One region of the Paenibacillus sp. FSL P2-0136 genome, then DNA from elsewhere that is predicted to be linked to it. Evidence: a T-box and tRNA genes for the amino acid it is inferred to sense, from the RefSeq annotation. Region 1 holds a T-box; the other holds one or more tRNA genes.
What was found. A T-box is a leader RNA that pairs with one kind of tRNA and senses whether it is charged. The one in region 1 lies ahead of argS (arginine--tRNA ligase), so its partner is inferred to be a tRNA-Arg.

Region 1 (6,082 bases):
CAGACCTTTTCTGGAGCAGGTTCGCCGGGGCGAGCCTTTTGAGTTCACAGCGCACTTCAGCTATGATCCCGCCCTGCACAGCTTCTCCAAGGAAGATAATGAGGTCCTGCTGAAGCTGATTGAGATCATGCAGAATGAGAAAGTCTACAACAGCCTCAACAATCCGTATGCTGCCGGCTCCAGCCATCCGGGAAATGACCGGCTGCTGCCGGTGGCCCCTTTTTTCTGGAAGAGTCTGTACCCCCTGCTGGAAGCCGTGCCTGCCGTACGCCTTCAGCATGGACAGCTTCAACTTGACCGCTTGTCGGTCTCGGAGGAGCCGCTGCCGCTCAGCTTCCAGTTCGACCAGGCACAGGAGGAGGGCTACCGGCTGGATGTCCGGGGGCTTGAGCAGCTTACGATTCTGGAGAGCTATGGACTGGTCTTGACCGAAGACAGGCTGCTGAAGCTCCCGGCGCAGGAATGCGGGCGTCTCGCAGAGCTGAAGCGGATGCTCAGCAGCAGCCGGCGGGATAGCCTGGCGATTGCGCCTGAGCAGATGGAGCCCTTCATGGACAGGGTCATACCCGGCCTGAAGAAGCTGGGCAGAGTAAGCATTGCCGACGCCATCGCGGACCGGATCGTCCAGACCCGGCTACACGCCAGACTCTACCTGGACCGGGTAAGGGACCGGCTGCTGGCCGGGCTGGAATTCCAGTACGGCGGGATTGTCATCAATCCGCTGGAGGACAAGGCGCATGAGCGGAGCAGCGAGGTCATTCTGATGCGGGACGGGGAAGCGGAGCGGCGGATTCTGGACCTGATGGCCCATGAGTCCTTCTCGCGGACGGAGAGCGGGTATATCATGCGTGACGAGGACGGGGAATTCGACTTCCTTCACCATACCATCCCGCTCTTGGAACCGCTGCTTCAGGTCTATGCGACCACTGCGGTCAAGGAGCGGGTGCTTACGGAGCATGCAGCGCCCAAGGTCAGCCTGAGCTGGAACGAGAAGACCGACTGGCTGGACTTCAAGTTCGCCATGGAGGGCATCACGGAGAATGACATTACCGCGGTCCTGAAATCTCTCCAGGAAAAACGTAAATATCACCGGCTCAAGGACGGAGCTCTGCTCCCGCTGGATACCGCTGAGTTCCAGGAGATTATCGCGCTGATGAACGAGCTCGGCGTCCGCAGCGTGGATATCCGGAGTACGGAGTTCTCATTGCCGCTGGTCCGTGCCCTCCATCTCCATGCAGGTACCTTCCAGGGGCAGACCATCGAGACCGGACGCTCCTTCCGGCGGCTGCTGGCCAACATGGCGAGTCCCGAAAACCTGGACTTCCCAGTGCCGGAGAGTCTGGCTCCTGTGCTGCGGGATTACCAGCAGTACGGCTTCCAGTGGATGAGGACGCTGGCCCATTACCGCTTCGGCGGGATTCTGGCGGATGATATGGGCCTTGGCAAAACATTGCAGAGCATCACCTTCCTGCTCTCTGAGCTGGAGGACATCCGGAAGAGCGGCGTACCTGCGCTGGTGGTTGCCCCTGCTTCCCTAGTCTATAACTGGCTCAATGAGCTGAAGCGCTTCGCCCCGGAGATTAAGGCAGTCATTGCTGACGGCAACTCTGGTGAGCGCAGCCGGACCGTGCGGAACACGGCCGGGCATGATGTCATCATCACCTCGTACCCGCTGCTGCGCAGAGATGTGGATGAGTATGCCAAGCAGTCGTTCCATACGCTCATTCTGGATGAAGCGCAGATGATCAAGAATCATGAGACCCAGACTTCGCAGGCGGTCAGATTGCTTCAGGCCCGCTACCGCTTTGCGCTGACCGGTACGCCGGTGGAGAATGCGCTGGAGGACCTGTGGTCGATCTTCAGTGTCGTTTTCCCTGGACTGTTCCCCGGAAAGAAGGCGTTCCATGACCTTCCCCGGGAGACGGTCGCCAGGCGCGCCCGCCCCTTCCTGCTGCGCCGCCTGAAGAGCGATGTGCTGAAGGAGCTGCCGGACAAAATCGAGTCCCTCCAGGCCTCCGAGCTGCTGCCGGAGCAGAAACGGCTCTATGTCGCCTACCTGGCCAGATTGCGCAAAGAAGCGCTTAAGCATCTGGACAGCGACAGCTTCGGGAACGGCCGGCTCAAGGTGCTGGCCGGACTGACCCGGCTGCGCCAGCTGTGCTGCCATCCCGCCCTGTTCGTGGACGGGTACACAGGAGGCTCCGGCAAATTCGAGCAGCTACTGGAGATTATAGACGAATGCCGGAGCTCCGGCAAACGGATGCTGATCTTCTCGCAGTTCACGCAAATGCTCGGCATGATCAGTCGTGAACTGGCGCTGCTGGGGATTACGCATTTCTATCTCGACGGACAGACCCCGGCCTCCCAGCGGGTTGAGCTGTGCAGCCGCTTCAATGAAGGCGAGCGCGACCTGTTCCTGATCTCGCTGAAGGCGGGCGGTACCGGCCTCAACCTGACCGGCGCCGATACGGTCATTCTCTATGACCTGTGGTGGAACCCTGCGGTCGAACAGCAGGCCGCCGACCGCGCCCACCGGATCGGGCAGAAAAAGATCGTCCAGGTCATCCGCCTGGTAGCCCAGGGTACGGTGGAGGATAAAATGTACGAGCTGCAGCAGAAAAAGAAAAACCTGATTGACGAGGTGATCCAGCCGGGGCAGGAGGCGTTGTCGAGCCTGAGCGAGCATGATATACGTGAAATCCTCTCGATCTGAGTTGAACAACCTGTTGTAGCCCGTTCTGCTCTATTCGCAATATAAACAGGGACCTTCTGAGCGAGTAGCTCTGAAAGGTCCCTGTTTCATTTTACAACTGGCAAGTCCAGAATAATACCCTAACCCTCTATACGTCTGAGCTTAATTTCTCATGCGTCACTACACGATGTGCATTCACCAGCTGACCGGTTGATGTCTTGCCCCACACGGATATTCCAATCTCATCTTCGTCTACTTCTCCAGTGATGAACACAAATTCATAGGCATTCAGATCGGCAAAATAATCCCGGGTTACCACTTGATTCGGAGCAACATCAATCACCTCACTGACATACAGCGTTCTGGTAGCGCCCAGCACATATCCCTGAATACTAATAGAGGCGCTGCCTGGGGCATTCCGCTTCACTATTCTTACCGTCACCGTCTGCGTAGGTCTGACTCCCGAAACGGCATTGTTCTCTATCGGTCCTGTTGACAAAATCGCCATCCTGTCTCGTCCTCCCTTGAAGTTCTAGTGTCAAAGTACGATATATTCATATTCGGACTTTCCTGTAACGGTGTGGACACAGGCCTGAGCCTATTCACCAATGACCGCAGGCACGCATATTCTTGAATAAGGAAAGACCGCCCATGGGCCGCGCTTTCTCCATACGAACGCCGAACGGAAGAAGGGAGTCCCATGCCCCCTCCAGGAAAAGGAAAGAAGCCCGCCGCCAAAAAAACACCGTCCAGCTCCAAAACCCAGACACCTAAGGGGCTTGAATTTGCTGTAGCTGCACTTCTGTTGACCGGCAAGCTGAAAGTAGACTCCATCCAGATGTACACGGACGCATCCATGTTCGTCAGTCTGGTGGGCAAATATAAAACCTTAAGTGATTTGAGCAATGACAATGTCGATAAGCTGGTCAGCTTCCTAGATAACAACAGCAGCCTTACGCTGAACGAGATCATGACCGCTTTGAAAAAGAAAGCCGAAAACACCTGAACACATACGCAAGTGAAAGTGAGGGACGGGGCTATGGACAGTTTTGACGGAGAGGGATTTGCCGGTGGACTCCTGCTGGTCATTGTAATAGTGCTGCTGATTTATGGTTCAACAGACATCAAGAACCTGACAGGAGCGCCCAATGACGAGTAATTCTTAACCGGAGGACTCCTGCTGCACAGCAATCTGCTCTTGCTTTCTTTCAGAATTTCGCTATACTGATACAAATCCATATTTAATCGATGACCGGGAGAGTAATGGTCTTATATCTAGTCCCCAGCGAGCCGGGTTAGTGGAAGCCGGTACAGATTAGAACCATGAAGCGCACCCGTGAGATGGACTTCTGAACCCTGAGAGTAGGAAGCCCCGGCTGAGGACCGTTAACCTGTAAGGTGGCTGAACCGTAAGGCTCAGCAACGAGAGTGGTACCGCGAGCGCAGAAGCCTCGTCTCTTAGGAGATGAAGGCTTTTTTTGTCGTTATTTTATTCAGGAGGTTGTTATTCATGCCAATGCTAAGTGAGCTAATCCAAGAGAGCTTGAAGCAGTCTGTTCACAAAATCGCGCTAACCCTGGGCGTGCCCGCCATCGCTGAAGTACATGTTGCCCTGGAGCAGCCGGCGAGTGCCGACCACGGGGATTATTCAAGCAATATCGCCATGCAGCTGGCCCGCCCCCTGCGCAAAGCTCCACTGGCTATCGCCGGGCTGATCGTTGCCGAGCTTGAAGCTTCGGGCTCTGTTCACGGACTGGTGCTGAGAACCGAGGTCGCCGGACCGGGGTTTATTAATATGTATCTGGATTGGCAGGCCTGGGCACGGTCGAAGGGGAGTTTCACGCTGCCCCAGCATGCGGGAGGGTCGAAAGTGATTGTAGAGCATACCTCGGTCAACCCGAATAAAAGTATGCATATAGGCCACCTGAGAAACTCATGTATCGGGGACGCGCTGGTGAGGGTACTGCGGGCGACCGGCCATACCGTTGAGGTGCACAACTATGTGGATGATCTGGGCAATCAGCTGGCAGACACCGTAGCCGGTCTGCTGAATGTTCCGCTGGCGGGAGAGCATATGCGGTTCGGAGATTACTGCTGGGACATCTATGCCGAGATTAACAAAACGTACGCGCAGCAGCCGAAGATGGTGCAGAAGCGGACCGAAATTCTTCATGCGCTGGAGGAAGGCCACGGCAACACTGCCTGGATTGGTAACCTCGTCGCCGGGCAGATTGTGAGAGAGCATGTAGAGGAGATGCGTGGGTTCGGCATTGACTACGATCTGCTGGTGTGGGAGAGCAGCATTCTGAAGGAGGGCTTCTGGGCCTCGGCATTCGAGCTTCTGTCGCAGACGGAGATCTTCGTGCAGGAGACGGAAGGCAAGCTGGCAGGCTGCTGGATTCTGAAGCAACCCGCTGAAGACGCTACACCAGACACGCTGGAGGAGCATCAGAAGGATAAGGTGCTGGTGCGCTCGAATGGAATTCTGACCTATACCGCCAAGGACATCGCCTATCATCTGTGGAAGTTCGGACTGCTGGAGAAGGACTTTAGCTACAGCGAATTTCAGAGCGGACTGTGGACGACCGGCTTGAGCGGACAGGCTCTGCCTTTTGGACGGGCGGACCAGGTCGTGAACGTCATCGATTACCGGCAGGAATATCCGCAGCTGATGGTCAAGCAGGCGCTCCAGGCACTGGGATTCGGTGCGCAGGCAGACGCGCTGCATCATGTCAGCTATGGGGTAGTTTCGCTGAGTCCCGCTTCTGCGGCCGGTCTGGGCATTGATACCTCCAGCGGCAAAAGCTCCTACGCCATGTCCGGGCGCCAGGGAATCGGCATTAAGGTAACGGAGCTCGTCCGGCTCATGGAAGACATGATTGAATCCACCCGTTCGGACAAAAACGGTCTGTCCAGCCGGCTCATCGCCACCGCTGCCATCCGTTACTACCTGCTGCGCTTCAATCTGGGCACCGAGATTGTGTTCGACTTCAAGCAGGCAATGGAAATCTCCGGCAACACCGGCGTCTACCTGATGTACGCCTATGCCCGGGCGCAGCGCGTGCTTAGTAAGGCCGCTGCGGCAGGTGGCGGGAACGGTGTTAGCGAGTCCGGCGCTAGCGAGTCCGGTGTGGGCGAGTTCGGTGTGGGCGAGTTCGGTGCTAGCGATTCTGAAGTTGGCGAGTCTGATGTGGGCGAGTTCGGCGCTAGCGATTCTGACGTTGACGGGTCCGTCGTTGACGAGTCTGGCGTTGGCGAGTCTGGCGTTGGCGAGTACGGTGTGGGCGAGTCTGGCGTTGGCGAGTCTGGCGTTGGCGAGTCTGGCGTTGGCGAGTCTGGCGTTGGCGAGTACGGTGTGGGCGAGTCTGGCGTTGGCGGGGTACCGCTGTT
Region 2 (6,082 bases), 1.8 Mb from region 1:
CGGAACCGTCAAGGATGTCATCGTTAACGTTGTACACAACAGTTTTCATGTCGCCTGTAGCTGGAGCGGAAATAACTACTTTCTTAGCTCCGCCTTTAAGGTGCTTCTCAGCGGCTTCTTTAGTTGTGAAGAAACCAGTACATTCCAGAACGATATCAACGCCAAGCTCTCCCCAAGGAAGTTCTTCAGGGTTGCGGTTCGCCAGAACCTTAACATCTTTACCGTTTACTTTGAAGAATCCGTCATGAACTTCAACGTCTCCCTGGAATTTACCTTGAGTTGTATCATATTTAAGCAAATGAGCAAGCATCTTAGCGTCAGTCAAGTCATTGATTGCTACCACTTCGATACCTTCTACATTTTGAATACGGCGGAATGCAAGGCGTCCAATACGTCCAAAACCGTTAATACCAACTTTTACACTCATTGAATAGTTCCTCCTAGAGTTCGTTTTATTTATTCAAGACAAGCCGTGAGGCTCGTCAAGACAACAATGTTAAGTATAATGCATAAACCCTTTGCGCGCGCCCCATTTAATGGAATCTATAGGGCCTTTTGTAGCTGTGTGTCGATTTCCTTGCCGATTTCAACAGCCGCCGCCTCGTCGATGACGAGAATATCCTCTTGCCCGAACCGCAGCATCGCATGAATGGCCTTCGCCTTGCGTTTGCCGCCGGCAATACCGATAACGACTTCTGTACGGATAATGTCTTCCAGGCGCAGCCCCATGGTCCGCATCGTATGAACCACTTCGCCATTCTCATTGAAATAGTATCCGAAGGACTCGGCTACGGCTCCCTCGCTCTGAATCTCTGAGATCGTCCCGGAGTCCAGCTTGCGGCGGTGGGTCATTTCAATGGCGTCGCCTATTCCATGTACAATAATACGCGATCTGCGGATAATTTGTACAATCTCTCCAATATTGGAGTCCTGCGCAAGCGACTCATATGCGTCTCCGCTAAGCAGATCGGGCACATGCAGCAGACGGTAATTGGCGCCAATCCGTTTGGCCATGGTTGAAGCAATGGTGTTGGCCTGTATCTCCATGCTCTCTCCCAGTCCTCCACGCGCCGGAACAACCCAGGCGTTCTTATAGGAAAGGGATAGCGGCGGGGTCAGCTGATCGGCCATCTCGGCCAGTGTTGATCCGCCTGTGACGGCAATCGTATCGTCACTGCGCAGTACGCTGAGCAGTGCCTTGGAGCCTGCGCGCCCCAGCTCACGCTTGGTGAACGGCGATGTCTCACAATCGCCAGGTACCACAATTACTTTGGTGAGACCGTACGTTGTACGAATTTTCTCTTCCAGATCATCCAGGCCGAATAGGCTCTTGGCGACCGGCTCCAGCAGGTCAAGCAGTCTGCGACCGGCATCGCTAATGCGCATACCGACGCTCTCGATCTCAATGAGCCCCTGCGATTTCAGAAGATCCGTCTCGGCGCGCAGCACCCGCTCGGTCATATCAAGCGATGCGGCTAACGTCCTGCGCCCAATAATATCGGACAGCATGATCTGATGTAGAATCGTATACCGTCTCTTAAGGGTTTCCATGAGATCAGGCAGAAGCTGCTTTTGGATTTCCAATAGATTACGCATGCTTTCACTCCTGCAACTTCGTCTTTCTCTTATCCCTTGTTCGTGGTCTCAAAATGTCCCGGGTTAACTTTTTAAGTCCCACCCATATTCTACCCAAAACTGACGCCAAGTGCAAGTGTTCCGAGACTATAATTCTCAGCCCGCTTTCATCTTATACATGGGCTTGTTCGGCAGCCCACTGGCAGGAGGCGCATTTCCGGCTCTATTAATGGAGGCAGAGAAAACTATTTTTGCGCAGGATGCCTAATACGCATTGCTTTTATCCGAGAAGTATATTATAATAATTTCTGTTGCGCCCGTGGTCCAATGGATATGACGTAGGCCTCCGAAGCCTGAGATCCAAGTTCGATTCTTGGCGGGCGCGCCATTTTTTTCAAGCTTGTACATAATTTAGTTCCGATTATATTATATTTAACCAATGAGCCGCTTGAGGGCTCTTTTTTTTGAAAGTAAGTTTGACTTTCTTTGACTTTTTGTTTGAATTTGTTTATCATGTGGTTAATACGGTAACAGTAAAAAATGAACACATTCGAAGCACCAATTTCAAGGAGGTTTTCCACGTGAGTTATATTCCTATGGTAGTAGAACAGAGCAACCGCGGTGAGCGCGCTTATGACATCTATTCCCGCCTGCTGAAGGACCGCATCATTTTCCTTGGAACGGAGGTTAATGACGTGGTTGCCAATTCCATCATCGCACAAATGCTCTTCCTGGCTGCCGAGGACCCGGATAAGGATATTCACCTGTATGTGAACAGCCCAGGCGGTTCCATCACAGCGGGTATGGCCATCTTCGATACAATGCAATACATTAAGCCGGATGTGTCCACCATCTGTGTAGGTATGGCCGCTTCCATGGGAGCTTTCCTGCTGAATGCCGGCGCCAAGGGCAAGCGCTTCGCCCTGCCGAACAGCGAAATCATGATTCACCAGCCGCTAGGCGGTGCCCAGGGGCAGGCTTCGGATATCGAGATCCGCGCCCGCCGCATCATCAAGCTGCGTGAGAAGCTGAACCGCATCTTGTCCGAGCGTACAGGCCAGCCGCTGGAGAAGATCGAGAAGGATACTGACCGCGACTACTTCATGAGCGCTGCAGACGCTGCTGAATATGGTATCGTGGACAAGGTAATTGAGAAGACTCTGCCAACAGGCGTATAAGTACCTGCTCCAATGAATACACAAAGAGGCTGTAACAGACCGGTCCGGTCCCGTTACAGCCTCTTTCTTATGCCCAGCCATTGCTGCCTACCTTAAGCTCCCGTACCCAAGGGCATCCAGCTTGCCTGCAATTACGCGGTAGCCTCTGCCGTTCGGGTGAATATGGTCCAGGAACAGCAGCCCCCGCTCATTACCGGCAAATTCATGGTATACCGAAGCAAACCCTACGTTATTGCTGCTGTAGCCTGCTGCATAGCGGTTGAACTCCCGCACCCACTCTGTTGCTTCATTCACCTGTGGGTAGGGATTATACAGACCTACCATCCGGATGATGTAGGGGCTGCGGGAACCTGCTTTGAGCTGTGTCAGGCTACCCATGATGTCGCTGTAGTTACGCTTGCAGTCCCTAAGCGCCTGCTGCAGTAATCCCTGGAATTCACCGGGCCGGGGCCCGGCTGCCCGGGCTGCCTTAATCAAGTCGTTGCCGCCAATGGACAGCGTAATGATCTGCGCATCCTTCACCGCTGCCCGGTAGACATTCGAGCTCCTCAGCCGTTGCTTCAGCCCCCCGGTGGTCAGACCGTTGACGCCAAGATTCGCCGGCACCACTGGTGTACCCAGCCTCCCTTCCGCCATCCGCCGGTAGACGGGGACGAAGCCGTTCCCGGGCAGCGCCCCGAAGCCGGTTGTAAGTGAATCCCCGATCGCTGTATAAGCATAGACCATAACCTTCCCCTCCCCGTTATAAGCTGCTTGCCTTCTATAGCTTATGACTATCCGGGTGAAGTGGTAACGGCAGGGCAGGCTGATTAGGCCGTGGATGAAGGGTTGTGCAAGAATGCCCCTGCATCTCCCGGAGGAGATGCAAGGGCATCTGGATAATTATTTTATTATTTCAGCGCCGCGAACGGACTGCTTCCATCCGGCAGGAGTTCCTTGAAGCTGAAGTTGAATTCCGGGAAGCCCTCGGCATATGCCGTGTATTCGTATAACTGGAAGAAGAGCACCGCTTTGCCATCTTTCAGATAGAAGTACTTCTCGGTATTCAGTCCATTGAACCCGCCCAGATATCCTCCGTTAGCTTTGATCTCGGTGGCCAGCTTGGCATTGAGCTGTTTCTTGTAATTAGGGTTGGCACCGAACAGATCGCCCAGCAACAGACGTTTCCCGTCTTTGAGCGAGAAGGTGAACGCATTGCGGTAAGTCATCCCATGGGCACCGCCGGTATACCCGTATTGATTGGTGATTAGGCTGAGCACGCCATCCTGGTTATACGTGATCACATAACCGCCTTCGAATTCATACGGCCGGTCATCCTTCGACCGCTTGGAGATTTGATCTTCAGCATCCTTCGCATAGTTCAGAACGGTCTGCTTAATCGTATCATTGATTGCCTTCTCTGCTTCTGCACTTGCCAGGCCGCTGACCTGCGGATAATCCAGCCGGATAGGCGCATCCTTATGATCCTTCACATAGCTCACTGTTTTGATGGTTACCGCATTCTGTACTTTCTTCATAACATTCAGCCGTCCTGCTGCTGCGCTCCCGTCTACTTTGTAGCCCAAGTAATCGCTAAGCAGCTCAGACGAAACATACAGCCGGTTATTCAGTTGCTTGCCTTCACCGACATAATAATTGTTCACCATAACAGAAATGCCATAATCATTGATCGTCAGCCTTGTCTGAGCAGTTCCTGTCCCGATGGTGTACGTCTTCCCCGCTTTATCATAAGAGAGCGGCATCCCCAGCGCATCGCGCAGGAAGGTTACCGGCACCCATACCTTTCCTTCCTGGAGCAGGCCCGTCTGGGCTGTACTTTTCCCGTTAACCTTCAGCACTATAGATGAGGATTTGGCTTTGACCTGAGCGGCTGCCGGAGCGGCCTCAGTGATGCCTGCATGGATTATTCCTGTTCCTCCCAGCAGGATTCCTGCGGCGAGCATTCCTGCACCCCATTTGCTGATATATTTCTTAGAGTTCGAATTCATTGTTATTTCCCCTTCCACCTGGTGGTATGATTAGTCATGATGTGTGCTCCTCAGTATCACTGTTCCTATTATAGTAAAAGAAAGTGCGGGGATTGTTACAATCCGCTTTACAGTTTCTTAAGGTTTGCCGTGATTATCTAAAGATCCTGTTACCTCAATTTAAACAAATTGAGAGCTTTCGATAGCGGCTATGTGCATATCAATACATTTATATGACAAGTGGAAACGGCTTTGCCGTCCTTTTAAAGGACGGTACCGTTTCAGCGAGAAATGAAGGATAATTTATCATGTAAAACATATAAATTCTTATATTTTTATAAAAAGCGCCTGCCCCGCTATAACAGCAGAGCAAGCGCCTCTTACGAAACGTTTTATTTCAATTCATAAGTTACACTCAATTGGGTAATGACCTTAACCTGCCCGGGCTCAACGGAGCTGCCAGCATTGTTATCCATGGACATCTTTTGCATGGAGGCTGCTTCAGCGTAGACCACCGGATGATTCCCGTCATCGCTCTGAATGACAGTGACTACCTGACCCAGTCCGCGCTTGGCTGCTTTGGCAATAGCCGCTGCTTTGACATCTGCATTCTGCATAGCCTTCTCGATTACCTGTGCTTCAAAGGCCGATGGATCTTCAATGGCAAACCGCACATTGCCGATGTTGTTCGCTCCAGCCGCAGAGGCAGCGTCCAGCAATTGTCCAACCTTTGTCAGATCCCGGTAAGAGACCTCTAGCGTGTGCTGGGCGTTATAGCCTTTTACCTTCTGGCCGTCCTTCTCGCTGTAAGTGTAGTTAGGCTGTACGTTGAACTGGGTGCTCTGAATGTCTTTGTCTGCAATGCCCCAAGTGGTCTTGAACAAAGCGGTCAGCTTGGAGACCTTCGCGGCTGTGCCTTTCTGTGCTTCCTGCGCGGTTTCGGCAGTTGTCGTTACCCCGATGGAGAGATACGCGATATCCGGTTTGATCGACAGCTCGCCTTTGCCTACCACGTTCACCACATTCTTCTGTACTTCGTCGGCGTAAGCCTTTTCAGGACCCTTTAGCACTCCGCTCAACCCCATTCCTCCAATCATCAAGCTAGCTGCCAGCAGAACTGATCCAATCGATTTACCCCATTTTCTCATGCTTGCCATCCCCTTTCGATTCGTTTAAGTGTTATTACCCTCTAGACGGGACAGCATGGTAAAAGTTGCATGAGCGATGTACGATATTTATTTTTTATTTGTTCCCCGTCCCGATCCAGAACCGGCGGATGACATTTCCGTCCTCCTCTATATATTCGCTATCCTCGATACCGCCATTCCTGCGGATTGTCCGTTCCGATGCGGTGTTGACGGA

Region 2: it has a tRNA-Arg gene. The T-box ahead of argS (arginine--tRNA ligase) is inferred to sense a tRNA for this amino acid. The anticodon was not compared.

What each region holds. Positions count from the first base shown of each region.
Region 1 is NZ_CP150244.1:5,697,624-5,703,705, forward strand. Features, by position in the region: gene NYE26_RS24145 (SNF2 helicase associated domain-containing protein) at 1-2,713, shown strand, start outside; gene NYE26_RS24150 (hypothetical protein) at 2,841-3,200, opposite strand; gene NYE26_RS24155 (hypothetical protein) at 3,393-3,698, shown strand; T-box leader at 3,932-4,154, shown strand; gene argS (arginine--tRNA ligase) at 4,209-6,082, shown strand, end outside.
Region 2 is NZ_CP150244.1:7,461,765-7,467,846, reverse strand. Features, by position in the region: gene gap (type I glyceraldehyde-3-phosphate dehydrogenase) at 1-427, opposite strand, end outside; gene NYE26_RS32150 (sugar-binding domain-containing protein) at 544-1,596, opposite strand; tRNA gene NYE26_RS32145 (tRNA-Arg) at 1,889-1,963, shown strand; gene clpP (ATP-dependent Clp endopeptidase proteolytic subunit ClpP) at 2,157-2,753, shown strand; gene NYE26_RS32135 (GDSL-type esterase/lipase family protein) at 2,841-3,479, opposite strand; gene NYE26_RS32130 (DUF4163 domain-containing protein) at 3,644-4,741, opposite strand; gene NYE26_RS32125 (SIMPL domain-containing protein) at 5,113-5,868, opposite strand; gene NYE26_RS32120 (GNAT family N-acetyltransferase) at 5,963-6,082, opposite strand, start outside.